Regions from separate parts of the Mesorhizobium sp. WSM4989 genome, predicted to be linked through region 2. Evidence: predicted binding sites of a transcription regulator. Region 2 holds the regulator's gene; each other region holds the start of a gene.
The links. Region 2 encodes PhoB, which activates phosphate uptake and scavenging genes when phosphate is short. Its sites were predicted from a motif close to TGTCATNNANCTGTCAT; they were not measured.
Positions count from the first base shown of each region.

Region 1: a site for PhoB is predicted at 2,889-2,905, ahead of P9217_RS10120 (DUF1045 domain-containing protein). Genes of this name have one in related genera too.
Region 3: a site for PhoB is predicted at 1,953-1,969, ahead of ugpB (sn-glycerol-3-phosphate ABC transporter substrate-binding protein UgpB). Genes of this name have one in related genera too.

Region 1 covers NZ_JARTVN010000001.1:2,109,698-2,114,188, reverse strand. Annotated here, with positions in the region: gene iolD (3D-(3,5/4)-trihydroxycyclohexane-1,2-dione acylhydrolase (decyclizing)) at 1-604, shown strand, start outside; gene iolE (myo-inosose-2 dehydratase) at 778-1,692, shown strand; gene P9217_RS10130 (hypothetical protein) at 1,755-1,967, shown strand; gene iolB (5-deoxy-glucuronate isomerase) at 1,982-2,794, shown strand; gene P9217_RS10120 (DUF1045 domain-containing protein) at 2,944-3,651, shown strand; gene P9217_RS10115 (alpha-D-ribose 1-methylphosphonate 5-triphosphate diphosphatase) at 3,682-4,491, shown strand, end outside.
Region 2 covers NZ_JARTVN010000003.1:183,342-187,832, reverse strand. Annotated here, with positions in the region: gene pstC (phosphate ABC transporter permease subunit PstC) at 1-484, shown strand, start outside; gene pstA (phosphate ABC transporter permease PstA) at 488-1,339, shown strand; gene pstB (phosphate ABC transporter ATP-binding protein PstB) at 1,336-2,139, shown strand; gene phoU (phosphate signaling complex protein PhoU) at 2,160-2,864, shown strand; gene phoB (phosphate regulon transcriptional regulator PhoB) at 2,884-3,573, shown strand; gene P9217_RS25685 (ROK family transcriptional regulator) at 3,890-4,491, opposite strand, start outside.
Region 3 covers NZ_JARTVN010000003.1:59,193-63,683, reverse strand. Annotated here, with positions in the region: gene P9217_RS25090 (EAL domain-containing protein) at 1-1,704, opposite strand, end outside; gene ugpB (sn-glycerol-3-phosphate ABC transporter substrate-binding protein UgpB) at 2,032-3,342, shown strand; gene ugpA (sn-glycerol-3-phosphate ABC transporter permease UgpA) at 3,413-4,297, shown strand; gene ugpE (sn-glycerol-3-phosphate ABC transporter permease UgpE) at 4,306-4,491, shown strand, end outside.

The DNA.
Region 1 (4,491 bases), on a different contig from region 2:
CGCCGGCGGGCTGCCCGGCGAATTGCACAAGCTCTGGCAAGCGGGCGCGCCCGGTTCCTATCACGCCGAATACGGCTTCTCGACCATGGGCTACGAGATCGCCGGCGGGCTCGGCGTCAAGATGGCGAAACCCGACCAGGAAGTCGTCGTCATGGTCGGCGACGGCTCCTATCTGATGCTCAATTCCGAGATCGCGACGTCGGTGATGCTCGGCCTGAAACTCACCATCGTGTTGCTCGACAATCGCGGCTATGGCTGCATCAACCGGCTGCAGATGGCGACCGGCGGCGCCAACTTCAACAATCTCCTGAAGGACGCTCGCCACGAGGTGATGCCCGACGTCGACTTCGCCGCCCATGCGGCCAGCCTCGGCGCCGTCGCCGAGAAGGTGGCCTCGATTGCTGAACTCGAGACGGCGCTCGCCAAGGCGAAGGGCAACGACAAGACCACCGTGCTGGTCATCGACACCGATCCGCTGGTGTCGACCGAGGCCGGCGGCCACTGGTGGGATGTTGCCGTGCCGGAAGTCTCGTCGCGGCCGCAGGTGAACGCCGCGCGCAAGGCGTATGACGAGAAAAAGCTCATGCGGAGCTTAGGTGATTGAAGCTGGCACTGCCCCTCACCCTTGCCCTCTCCCCGTAAAGAACGGGGAGCAGGGGGCCGCCACCGCTGAAGCCTGTCCCTTCTCCCCCTCATTTCCAGGGAGAAGGTGCCGGCAGGCGGATGAGGGCAGCGCCGATGAGCGAAAGTTGAACGATCCAAACCTGGAGTGACGACTTGAAAGCCAAACTGGGCATGTCTCCCATCGCGTGGTGGAACGACGATCTCGTGGAATTGAGCGATGATGTGTCGCTGGAGGAGTGTTTGCGCCAGTCGCGCTCGGCCGGCTTCACCGGCATGGAGATGGGCCGCCGCTTCCCCAACGACCCGAAGGTGATGCTGCCGATCCTGAAAGAGGCCGACGTCACGCTCTGCGGCGGCTGGTTCTCCGGCACGCTGGTCGATGACGACCTGGCAAGCAACAAGGATCGCATCCAGCCGATGATCGACCTGTTCAAGGCGGTCAACGCGCCCTGCATCGTCTATGGCGAGGTCGGCCGCTCCATCCAGGGCGACCGCTCCAAGCCTCTTGCCACCAAGCCAAAGCTTTCGGCCGACGAGATGAAGGCCTATGCCCGCCGCGTCACCGAATTCGGCGAATGGTGCGCCGACCAGGGTATGCCGCTTTCCTACCATCATCACATGGCGGCCGTGATCGAGACCGAGCCGGAACTCGATTCCTTCATGCATCATTCCGGCGAGGGCATCCCGCTGCTGCTCGATGCCGGCCACCTCGCCTTCGCCGGCGGCGATGTGTTGCGCGCCATCGGCAACCACCACAAGCGCATCAACCACGTCCATGTGAAGGACGTGCGCATGAACGTGATCGACGGGCTCGACCGCACGAAACAGTCCTTCCTCGATGCCGTTGCGCTCGGCGCCTTCACCGTGCCCGGCGACGGCTCGCTCGATTTCGGCGCGATCGTCCAACGCTTCGCCGACTACGGCTATGAAGGCTGGTTCGTGGTCGAGGCCGAGCAGGATCCGAAAAAGAACCCGCCGCTGAGGATGGCTGAGGTCGGCCATAAGGAGCTGATGCGGGTGATGACGGCCGCCGGCTATACGGTCGAGACGCAGGGCTTCCCGGCGTAAGCGGTGGATCGTCCGGCCGCTCGCTCTATCTGATGCGTTTGGACAAGTCCCGGATTGGCGCGATGAAAGACTATGAACACCCCTTCTTCCGACCGCTGTGGCGGCGCATTGCCGTCGTCGCCGTCTGCCTAATCTGGTCGGTGATCGAATTCGCCTCCGGCACGCCGTTCTGGGGGGTAATCGCGCTCGGCTTCGCCGGTTACGCGGTGTGGCAGTTCTTCTACCTCTACAAGCCGGCCGAGGAGCCCAAGCCTCCGGCCGAGCCGAAGGAATGACCCAGGAGACAAAAATGTCGAAACTGCTCGTCAAGGCCGACAAGGGCCACGGCCACGTCGCCCACGTCACCCCGCAAAGCGCGGGCTGGACTTACGTGGGTTTCGATCTCCACCGGTTGCGGCCGGGCGAGACGGCCGCCGGCAAGACGGGCGAGCGCGAGGTCTGCCTGGTGTTCGTCACCGGCAAGGGCAAGGCTGCGGCCGGCGGCAAGGATCTCGGCCTGCTCGGCGAGCGCATGTCGCCCTTCGAAGGCAAGCCCTGGTCGGTCTATGTGCCGCAAGGCTCCGACTGGGCAGTGACCGCCGACACCGAGCTGGAGCTTGCCGTCTGCTCGGCGCCCGGTCTTGGCGGCAGCCTGCCCGCCCGCGTCATTGCGCCCGACGATCTCGGTCAGGAAGTGCGCGGCAAGGGCACCAACACCCGCTACGTCACCAACATCCTGCCCGAGGGCAAGCCGGCCGACTCGCTGCTGGTGGTCGAGGTCATCACGCCCGGCGGCCATACCTCCAGCTATCCGCCGCACAAACACGACCAGGACAATCTGCCGGCCGAGTCCTATCTCGAGGAGACCTATTATCACCGCCTCAACCCGCCGCAGGGTTTCGCCTTCCAGCGCGTCTACACCGACGCCGACAGAAATGGCGTGCGCGATCTGGACGAGGCGATGGCGATCGAGGACGGCGATGTCGTGCTGGTGCCGAAGGGCTACCACCCGTGTGCGGCCTGCCACGGCTATGATCTCTATTATCTCAATGTCATGGCCGGCCCGAAGCGGACATGGAAATTCCACAACGCCGCCGAGCATGAGTGGCTGATGAAGGCGTGAGATTTTTCATAGCCCTCAACCTGTTGGTCCAGTTCGGGAAAATCGTCGGCTAAGGACCGCCGGAGCCTGGGTTGCCTTCGAAAACCCATGAAAGCTTCGTCAATCCGTCATGGAAATCACCTATGGCAGCGGTCTGACGAGGATTTTCGATGCGCTATGCCATTTACTTTACCCCGAGGCAGGATGAGCCGCTGGCGCGGATTGCCGCTAACTGGCTGGGGCGCGACCCGTTCGGCGCGCCGACGCGGCCGGTCGAGGGTGTGGGTGACCTGTCGGCGGCGGAAGTTGCCTTCCACACCGCCTCGGCACGGCGCTATGGGTTCCACGCGACGCTGAAGGCGCCGTTCCGGCTGGCGCCCAGCGAAACGGAAGCCTCGCTGCGGGCGGCGCTCGACGATTTCGCCGAGGCCACGGCACCAGTCGTCGTCCCGCGTCTGGTCGTCGGCCAGATCGACGGCTTTTTCGCGCTCGTGCCGGGAAGTCCTTTCGAGCCGCTCAACAGTTTCGCCGGCGAGGTCGTGCGCGCTTTCGACCGCTTCCGTGCGCCGCTGACCGAGGCCGAGATCGAGCGCCGCAGCCCAGACTCGCTGAAGCCGGATGAGTTCCGCAACCTCTGCCAGTGGGGTTATCCCTACGTCTTCGAGACGTTCCGCTTCCACATGACGCTCTCCGGACGGGTCGGGCCACAGGAAAGCCCGCGCCTTCGCGCTGCAATCGACAGCCTGTTCGCGGATGTGCTGCAGCGTCCGGTGCCGGTGGATGCGCTGACGCTGTTCGTCGAAACCGAACCGGGCGCGCCCTTCATGGTGCTCTCGCACCACGTGCTTGGACGCGGCCCGGCCAGAAAAACCGCCTGATGTCCGCCCGCCTGAGATAGGACTGCTGAAATGACCGCCGAGACCGTTTTGAACAATGCCCGCATCGTGCTGCCCGACGAGATCGTCGCGGGCTCGCTGCTGCTGCGCGATGGGCTGATCGCCGCGATCGAGCTGGGTGCGGCCCGCACCGGCGAGGACATGGGCGGCGACTACATCATCCCAGGTCTCGTAGAACTGCACACCGATCACCTCGAAGGCCATTACGCGCCGCGTCCGAAAGTGCGCTGGAACCCGATCGCCGCCGTGCTCGCCCACGATGCGCAGGTGGCGACCGCCGGCATCACCACGGTGCTCGACGCCTTGCGCGTCGGCATGGACGAGGATGCCGACCTGAAGTCCGACGACGTGCGCAAGCTCGCCGATGCGATCGAGGACAGCGTGCGCCAGGATCGGCTCAGGGCCGACCACTTCATCCATCTGCGCTGCGAGGTCTCGGCGCCGGACTGCCTCGAGGCCTTCGCCAATTTCGAGACCGACGACAGGGTGAAGCTCGCCTCGCTGATGGACCACGCGCCGGGCCAGCGCCAGTTCGTCGATCTCGAGACCTACGCCTATTACTACCAGCGCAAACTGAAGCTGACCGACCGCGACTTCGAGAAATTCTGCGCGAAGCGTATGGCCGAATCGGCCAAGAATTCCGGGCCGAACCGCGTCTTCATTTCCGCCGCCTGCCGCGAGCGCGGCATCGTGCTTGCCAGCCACGACGATGCGACAGCCGGCCATGTCGACGAGGCGGTGGAGCAGGGTGTGCGCGTTGCCGAATTCCCGACCACCGAGGAAGCAGCGAGAGCCTCGAAGGCGGCAGGGCTCGGCGTGCTG
Region 2 (4,491 bases):
CGCCAGCCTGTTTGCCGGTCCGCCCTACGGCATCGGCCTGCTGACGTCTTCACTGATCCTCGCCATCATGGTGCTGCCCTTCATCACCTCGATCACCAAGGACGTGTTCGACACGGTGCCAGCGGTGCTGAAGGAATCGGCCTACGGCATCGGCTGCACGACCTGGGAAGTGACCCGGCGCGTGGTCATCCCCTATACTCGGGTCGGCATCATGGGCGGCGTCATGCTCGGTCTTGGCCGCGCGCTCGGCGAGACGATGGCCGTCACCTTCGTCATCGGCAATGCGCACCGCATCAGCGCCTCGCTTTTTGCGCCCGGCACGACGATCTCGGCGACCATCGCCAACGAATTCACCGAAGCCGACGGCGAGCTTTACACGTCCTCACTGGTGGCGCTCGGACTGATCCTGTTCATCATCACCTTCATCATCCTCGCGCTCGCACGCTACATGCTGTTGCGCATCGATAGCCGCACGGGAGCCTGACCGATGTCGACAGCCGCATCGCTCCACCGAAGCCGGAAGCGCAAGAACGCCGTGATGATGGCGCTCTGCACCATAGCGGCGGGCATCGGCCTCGTCTGGCTGGCGCTGATCCTCGGCGCCCTTCTCTATAAGGGGCTCTCGGGTGTCTCGCTTTCGGTGTTCACGGAAATGACGCCGCCGCCCGGCGACGCCGGCGGCCTGCTCAACGCCATTTACGGCAGCATCGTGATGACCGTGATCGGCATCGTCGTCGGCACGCCGATCGGCGTGCTCGCCGGAACCTATATGGCCGAGTACGGGCGCTTCTCGCGCCTCTCGACAGTGGTGCGCTTCATCAACGACATCCTGTTGTCGGCGCCGTCGATCATCGTCGGCCTGTTCGTCTACGAGCTGATGGTGCGGCCGATGGGTCATTTCTCGGCGATCGCCGGCGCGGTGGCGCTGTCGATCCTGGTGATCCCCGTGGTAGTGCGCACCACCGAGGACATGCTGAACCTTGTGCCCAACGCGCTGCGCGAGGCCGGCACCGCCATCGGCGCGCCGCGCTGGGTGGTGATCCGCTCGGTCGCCTATCGCGCCGCACTGTCCGGCATCGTCACCGGCATATTGCTGGCGATCGCCCGCATTTCGGGCGAGACGGCGCCGCTGCTCTTCACAGCGCTCAACAACCAGTTCTGGTCGAGCAATCTCAACGCGCCGATGGCCAGCCTGCCGGTGACCATCTTCCAGTTTGCGCTGAGCCCTTATGAGGAATGGCAGCAACTGGCCTGGACGGGCGCACTCATAATCACCCTGACGGTTCTCGGGCTGAGCATCTTCGCCCGCAGCCTTACCGGACGCAGAGAGGACAGATGAAACCGATGTTGTCCACCGACCTGAACGTAGCCGAGACGACCGCCGAGAAGGCCAAGATCGAAGTCAAGAACCTCAACTTCTACTATGGCCAGTCGAAGGCGCTGAAGGACATCAACCTGTCGCTGCCCGAGCGCAGCGTCACCGCCTTCATCGGACCTTCGGGCTGCGGAAAGTCGACGCTGCTGCGCGTGCTCAACCGCATCTACGAGCTCTACCCGAAGCAGAGCGCCGAAGGCCAGGTGCTGCTCGACGGCAAGAACATCCTCGACCGCTCGCAGGACCTCAACCTGCTCAGGACCAAGATCGGCATGGTGTTCCAGAAGCCGACGCCGTTCCCGATGTCGATCTACGAGAACATCGCCTTCGGCGTTAGGCTGTATGAGAAGATCAGCAAGGCCGAGATGGACAATCGCGTCGAGCAGGCGCTGAAGCGCGCCGCGCTGTGGAACGAGGTCAAGGACAAGCTCAACGCCAGCGGCCAGAGCCTTTCGGGCGGCCAGCAGCAGCGGCTCTGCATCGCCCGCACCGTGGCGGTGAAGCCGGAGGTCATCCTGCTCGACGAGCCGGCATCGGCGCTCGATCCCCTGTCGACCGCCAAGATCGAGGAGCTGATCGACGAGCTGCAGGCCGACTACACGATCGTGATCGTCACCCACAACATGCAGCAGGCGGCGCGCGTCTCGCGGCAAACGGCGTTCATGTATCTCGGCGAGCTGATCGAATTCGACCGGACCGAAAAGATTTTCACCTCGCCCCGCGAGAAGCGCACGCAGGACTACATCACCGGCCGCTTCGGCTGAGTTCATACGAGGACATAACCATGGCCCATACGGTCGCTTCCTTCGACGAGGATCTGAGGCAGATCAGCCAGCTCATCCGCGACATGGGCGATCTTGCCGGCTCGATGGTCGGCGCGTCGACCAAGGCTCTGCTGAATTCCGACAACGCGCTGGCGCAGCGCGTGGTCTCCGACGATGCCATCATGGACGCGCGCCAACGCGAGCTCGACGATCGCGCCATCACGCTGATTGCCAAACGCCAGCCGATGGCCGACGACCTGCGCAGCGTCGTTGGCGCCATCCGCATGGCCGGCGATCTCGAGCGCATCGGCGACCTTGCCAAGAACATCGCTAAGCGCGTCGGCTCGGTCGGCATCAGCGCCGCGCCGCGCGACCTTTCGCACTCCATCGATTCGATGGCGCAGCTGGTGCTGATCCAAGTGCAGGGCGTGATCGAGGAATACACCGCCGGCGACGCCACGGCGCTCGCCAAGCTCCGCAACGACGACGAGCGCATCGACGTCAAATACACCTCCGTCTTCCGCGAGCTCCTGACCTACATGATGGAGGATCCGCGCAACATCACGGCTTGCACGCATCTGTTGTTCTGCGCCAAGAATCTGGAGCGCATAGGCGACCACGTCACCAACATCGCCGAGAACGCCTACTATGTGCTGACCGGCACGCAATTGCCGGCGAATCGTCCTAAGCAGGACGAGACGGCGATGTCGGCGCCGGCGGCCTGACAGCGAAGGTGCCTGCTAAATGATCGCGCCACGCATCATGGTGGTGGAGGACGAGGAGCCGCTGGGGGTGCTGCTCCGCTACAACCTCGAATCCGAGGGCTATCAGGTCGAGGTGGTGACGCGCGGCGACGAGGCCGAGATCCGCCTGCAGGAGAATGTACCCGACCTTCTGGTGCTCGACTGGATGGTGCCGGCGGTGTCCGGCATCGAGCTTTGCCGGCGCCTCAGGATGCGGCCCGAGACCGAACGCCTGCCGATCATCATGCTGACCGCGCGCGGCGAGGAAAGCGACAGGGTGCGCGGCCTCTCGACCGGCGCCGACGACTATCTGGTCAAGCCGTTCTCGACGCCGGAATTCATGGCCAGGGTCAAGGCGCTGCTGCGCCGCGCCAAGCCGGAGGTGCTGTCCAGCGTGCTCAAGGTCGGCGACATCGTGCTCGATCGCGAATCGCATCGCGTCTACCGCAAGAAGAGCGAGATCCGGCTCGGCCCGACCGAGTTCAGGCTGCTGGAATTCATGATGCGGCATCCCGGCCGGGTGTTCTCGCGCAGCCAGCTGCTCGACAATGTATGGGGCGAGACGATCTATATCGACGAGCGCACCGTGGACGTGCATGTCGGACGCCTGCGCAAGGCGGTCAACAACGGCCGGATGCCGGACGTCATACGTACCATCCGTGGGGCGGGCTACGCGATCAGGGAAGATTAGATCCAGGGCACCGAAGGTCTGACGGGTTCTATCTGCGCTGGCGGGTTATCGAGACGCTGGTGCTTCGCCGTCCACGGGCGGAGCACGAAGCGTCGCGACGCGGCGCAGACCCGACGATCCACGCGACTTCCACGCGCCGCGGCGGTGCAGAAATTCTGCTCCGCTCATCCGACGATTGAGGTAATGGCATGGATTCCAGGGTCTCCGCGACGGAGCTTCGCTCCTGCTCCGCCCTGGAATGACGAAGCTGCGGGGCCTTCGCTAATCTCCGGCGTCTGCAGGACGCACAGAAGCCAACGATCGCTATCGAAGCTGCTCAGGCCACGTTCTTGCCCGCTCTTGCCTGCACGCCCGGGGCGAAAATCTCCTGGTCGACGAAGGTCAGCGCGCGCACGGCGCAGCCTTCGCGGATCAGCGGCAATTCGTTCGGCTCGGTATCGAAGGAGATCGAGTTTGAATGCTGGCCTCCGGCGGTCTGGCCGATCGCCTCGCGCAGCGCCGGCTCGATCAGGTCAAAGGCGGCGGCGCTGACGCCGACCATGGCGACCGGCGCCGGGTCGATCAGCGCGAACAGGCTGCCAAGGCCGAAGCCCAGCGCCTCCCCGGCCCGGCGATAGGCCTCGCGCTCCGGGCCATCCGTCTCGCGCGCCTTGGCGGCGAGCGCCCGCATGTCGGCGTCGCCGACATCGACCGGCTCGGCGTCCTCGCTCATCTTCATGGCGCTGCGCCAGATGGCGTAGTTGCCGGCATAGGCCTCGACGCAGCCGCGGCGTCCGCAACGGCAGAGCGCGCCGCCCGGACGATGGATCATGTGGCCGAACTCGCCGCCGGAAGAATGCGTGCCGGTGAACAGCTCGCCCTTCAGCACCAGGCCCATGCCGATGCCGTGCGAGAGCAGGATGGCGATGAAATTGTCGC
Region 3 (4,491 bases), 120 kb from region 2:
GCCGATCATCTTGCCGCTGCTGATCTCTTTTTGCGGCTGATAGACCAGCCGGAACTCGCCGCGCGCAACCGCCTGGCGCAGATCGTGCTCCATGGCGCGCCTGTCGCGCGTCTCGGCACCCATCGAAGCCTCGAAATAGCGATAAGTGTCCTTGCCCTCGGCCTTGGCGCGGTAGAGCGCGGTGTCGGCATGGCTTACCAGCGCCGCCTGCTCGTCGGCATCCAGCGGGAAAAGAGCAATGCCGATGCTGGCCGACACCAGCTCGCCGCCGGGCGACAGTTGGCTCTCCTGGCGTAGCTTGGAAAGCACCGCCTCGGCGATGCGGCCTGCGGCCTGCGGGTCGGGAAGGTTCGGCGCGATGATGGCGAACTCGTCGCCGCCGAGGCGGGCGAGCATCTGCCCATGGCGGAGCACGCCCGAACCGCATTGCGCCACCCTCTGCAGCACTGCATCGCCGGCCGCATGACCGAAGAGGTCGTTGACCTCCTTGAAGCGGTCGAGATCGAGAAGCATCAGCGCGAGCTGCCCGTCCTTGCCGCTCGCCGTGGCGATCTCGGCCTCGAGCCGGCTGGTGAAGCTGCGGCGATTGGCAAGCCCGGTCAGCGGATCGAAATGCGCCAGGCGAAGGATCTCCTGCTCGGCCTTCTTGCGCTCGCGCATGTCGCGGACGGCGACGACGTCGTGAGGCTTGCCGCAATAGTCGATGCTGCGGGCGATCAGCTCGACCGGAATGCGGGTGCCGTCCTGGCTGCGCAGCTCGGCTTCCTGCGCCTGACCGCTGCCGCCGGCGATGGCTGAGGCAACGCGTTCGCCGAAGAGGTCGCTGAGCGTCATCACGTTCAGCGTGCCGGGCGCGATGCCGCTCAGCGCCGCGATGCTGTCGTTGGCGCTGACGATGCGGCTGCCGTCGCAAACGATCAGCCCCTCGACCGCCGCGTTGGCCAGGCCGTGCATGCGCTGCGCTTCCGCCTGATGCCGGCGGAACCGCAGGTCGATGCGGAGCGCCGCGGCCGAGAGCACCAGAATGACCAGGCTTGCCGCCGCAGCGGCAAAGGCTTGCGACATCGGCGCGATGGTGAATTTTGAGATCTCTATCGAGGAGTCCGGATAGATCGAGACCGCCGCCATGGCGATAAAATGCAGTGTGCAGATGGCCAGTGTGAGCAAGACGGCGGCAGCGATCGTCGTAAGCGTCGACGGGCGGCAAAGCACGACGAGCAGCGAAAGCGCGGCAAGCGTGACGCCCGCCGCCAGCGAAAGAGCGACGAGCAGCTCGTTCCAGACGATCCTGCCCTGGACCTCGAACGCCGCCATGCCGGTATAGTGCATCACGGCGATGCCGACGCCGAGCACGGCGCCGCCGACAAGATAGTGATCAATGCCGCCGCGGATGGTGGCGATCCACATTCCGGCCGCTGTCAGAACTACGGAGGCGGCCAGCGAAAGCGCGGAAAGCTCCGCGTTATAGGCGTTGGGTATTCCCGGCGTGAAGGCGATCATGGCGACGAAATGCGTCGCCCAGATACCGAATCCGGTCGCCGTGGCTGCAATCAACAGCCATGCGTAGCGATTTCGACTGGTCGATTGCTCGACATGGCGAAGAAGATTGACCGCCGAGAAAGAGGAAATTCCGCAGATGAGCGCCGCAAGTGCGACCAACCTCAGATCGTGCTCGTGCACGATGCAATTATAGACGGTCAACATTTGGCCCCACCTGATCTTCCCGCATCAATCAAGTTAAGATTGCTTAAGGCCCGACGGCTGAAGAATCGATTAGTGGACCTGCAACCGACGCGTGTGCCTCAGGTTGTAAAGGACGGATAAGGTTGGGCCGGCTGTCGCAATACGATGGTTGGAGTCGCTCAAATCCTAAGCCGGCAAGCAATCTGCCCGGCCGTGACCGATGCACGTTAATTTAGGATCAGATGATGTTCATCGACGCATAACAAAACCGTTGTCCGATTGTCATGCGCAACACATACTGGTTCTGCGGAAGCCCCCCTTTCGCCAATCACAACGGGAGATGAAAACATGAAGCTCTTCGGCTTCGCGGCAGGTGTTGCCGCTACCTTGACCCTGCTTTCCACCACGTCCGCTTTCGCTGTCACGCAGATCAGCTGGTGGCATGCGATGACGGGCGCCAATGCGGAAGTCGTCGACAAGATCTCGAAGGACTTCAACGCCAGCCAAAGCGACTACCAGATCGTTCCGGTCTTCAAGGGCACCTATCCCGAGACGCTGAATGCAGGCATCGCCGCGTTCCGCGCCGGCCAGGCGCCGGACATCATCCAGGTGTTCGATGTCGGCACCGGCGTCATGATGGCGGCCGAGAGCGCGATCAAACCCGTGGCCGAAGTTTTGACGGGCGCGGGGATGACGTTCGATAAGAGCCAGTATCTGCCCGGCATTGTCGGCTACTATTCGAAGCCGGACGGCACCATGTTGTCTTTCCCTTACAATTCCTCCTCGCCGATCCTCTACTACAACAAGGACATCTTTCAGAAGGCCGGCCTCGACGTGAACAACCCGCCTAAGACCTGGAACGAGGTCTGGGAAGCGGCGAAGAAGATCAAGGCGAGCGGCGCGGCCCCTTGCGGCTACACCTCGACCTGGCTGACCTGGATCCATCTGGAAAATTTTGCCGCCTGGAATAATGTTTCCTGGGCGACCCAGCAGAACGGACTGGCCGGCGGCGACGTCGAGCTCAAGATCAATGCGCCGATTTTCGTCAACCACTTTCAGGCGCTGGCTGACCTCGCCAAGGATGGCACTTTCAAATATGGCGGGCGAACCTCCGAAGCCAAGCAGATCTTCCTCGCCGGAGAATGCGGCATCTTTACCGAGTCGTCGGGCGGGCTCGGCGATATCGTCAAGTCGGGAATGAACTACGGCATCGGCCAACTGCCGTATGACAGCGATGCCAAGGGTGCGCCGCAGAACACGACCCCCGGCGGCGCAAGCCTCTGGGTTTTCAGCGGCAAATCCGATGCGGAGTACAAGGGCGTCGCGGCCTTCTTCGCCTATCTCTCCAAGACCGAGGTGCAGGAATATCTGCACCAGAAGTCGGGCTACTTGCCGGTGACGCTGGCAGCCTATGAGGCGACCAAGAAGTCCGGCTTCTACGATAAGAACCCGGGCCGCGAGACACCGATCCTGCAGATGACCGGCAAGGCGCCGACCGAAAATTCGAAGGGTGTGCGCCTGCCCAACCTGCCTCAGGTGCGCGATATCCAGAACGAGGAGTTCGAGAAGATGCTGGCCGGCCAGGAAACGGCCCAGCAGGCGCTCGACAATGCCGTCTCGCGCGGCAACGCGGCGATCAAGGACGCGTTGGGCAACTAAACCTGGCCGAGGATGAAACGTCGCCCGCGCGGATCGGCGCGGGCGATCCTTGCTTGACGAGGAAACCAAGCTGACCCCGCGCGTCGTTTTCCCCAACAAAGTCCTGCCTTACCTGCTTGTGGCGCCGCAACTCGCCATAACACTGGTTTTCTTCTATTGGCCGGCCGGGCAGGCGCTCTACCAGTCCATGCTCAGGCAGGACCCATTCGGGCTGAAGAGCAAGTTCGTCTGGTTAGCCAATTTCCGCAAAGTGCTTGCCGACCCGGCCTATCTCAACTCGATCAAGGTAACGGTGGTATTTTCGCTTGCCACCGCAATCGTGGCGATGGCAGTGGCGTTGCTGCTTGCCGTAATGGCGGAAAAAGTGGTGCGCGGGAAAGCGCTCTACCGCACACTGATGATCTGGCCCTATGCGGTGGCGCCGGCGATCGCCGGCATGTTGTGGCTGTTCCTGTTCAACCCTTCGATCGGCTCGCTATCCTACGTGCTGAGAAGTCTCGGCATAGCCTGGGACCCGTTGCTCAACGGCAGTCACGCCATGATCCTTTTGGTTTCCGCCGCAGCATGGAAGCAGATCAGCTACAATTTCCTGTTCTTCGTCGCCGGGCTGCAGGCGGTGCCGAAGACGCTGATCGAGGCGGCGGCGATCGACGGCGCTCGCGAGACCAAGCGTTTCTGGACCATCATCTTCCCGCTGCTCGCGCCGACGACCTTCTTCCTGCTGGTCGTCAACACTGTCTATGCCCTGTTCGACACGTTCGGCATCGTCCATGCCGTCACCGGCGGCGGACCGGGCAAGACCACCGAGACGTTGGTCTACAAGGTCTACAATGACGGCTTCGTCAACCTGATCCTCGGCGACTCGGCGGCGCAGTCGGTGATCCTGATGGTCATCGTCATCGCGCTCACCGCCATCCAGTTCCGCTATGTGGAACGCAAGGTCCACTACGGCTGAGGCAAGCGATGATCGGCCAGTCCCCGTTGCGTGTCCTGATCGCCCATGCCGCTCTCATTCTCGGCATTTTGATCGTTGCATTTCCCATCTACTACACATTCGTGGCCTCGACACAGACGCTGCAGACGATCCTCAAGCCGCCCCTGCCGCTGCTGCCCGGTGACCAGCTCTGGAACAATTACAGCGAGGCCCTG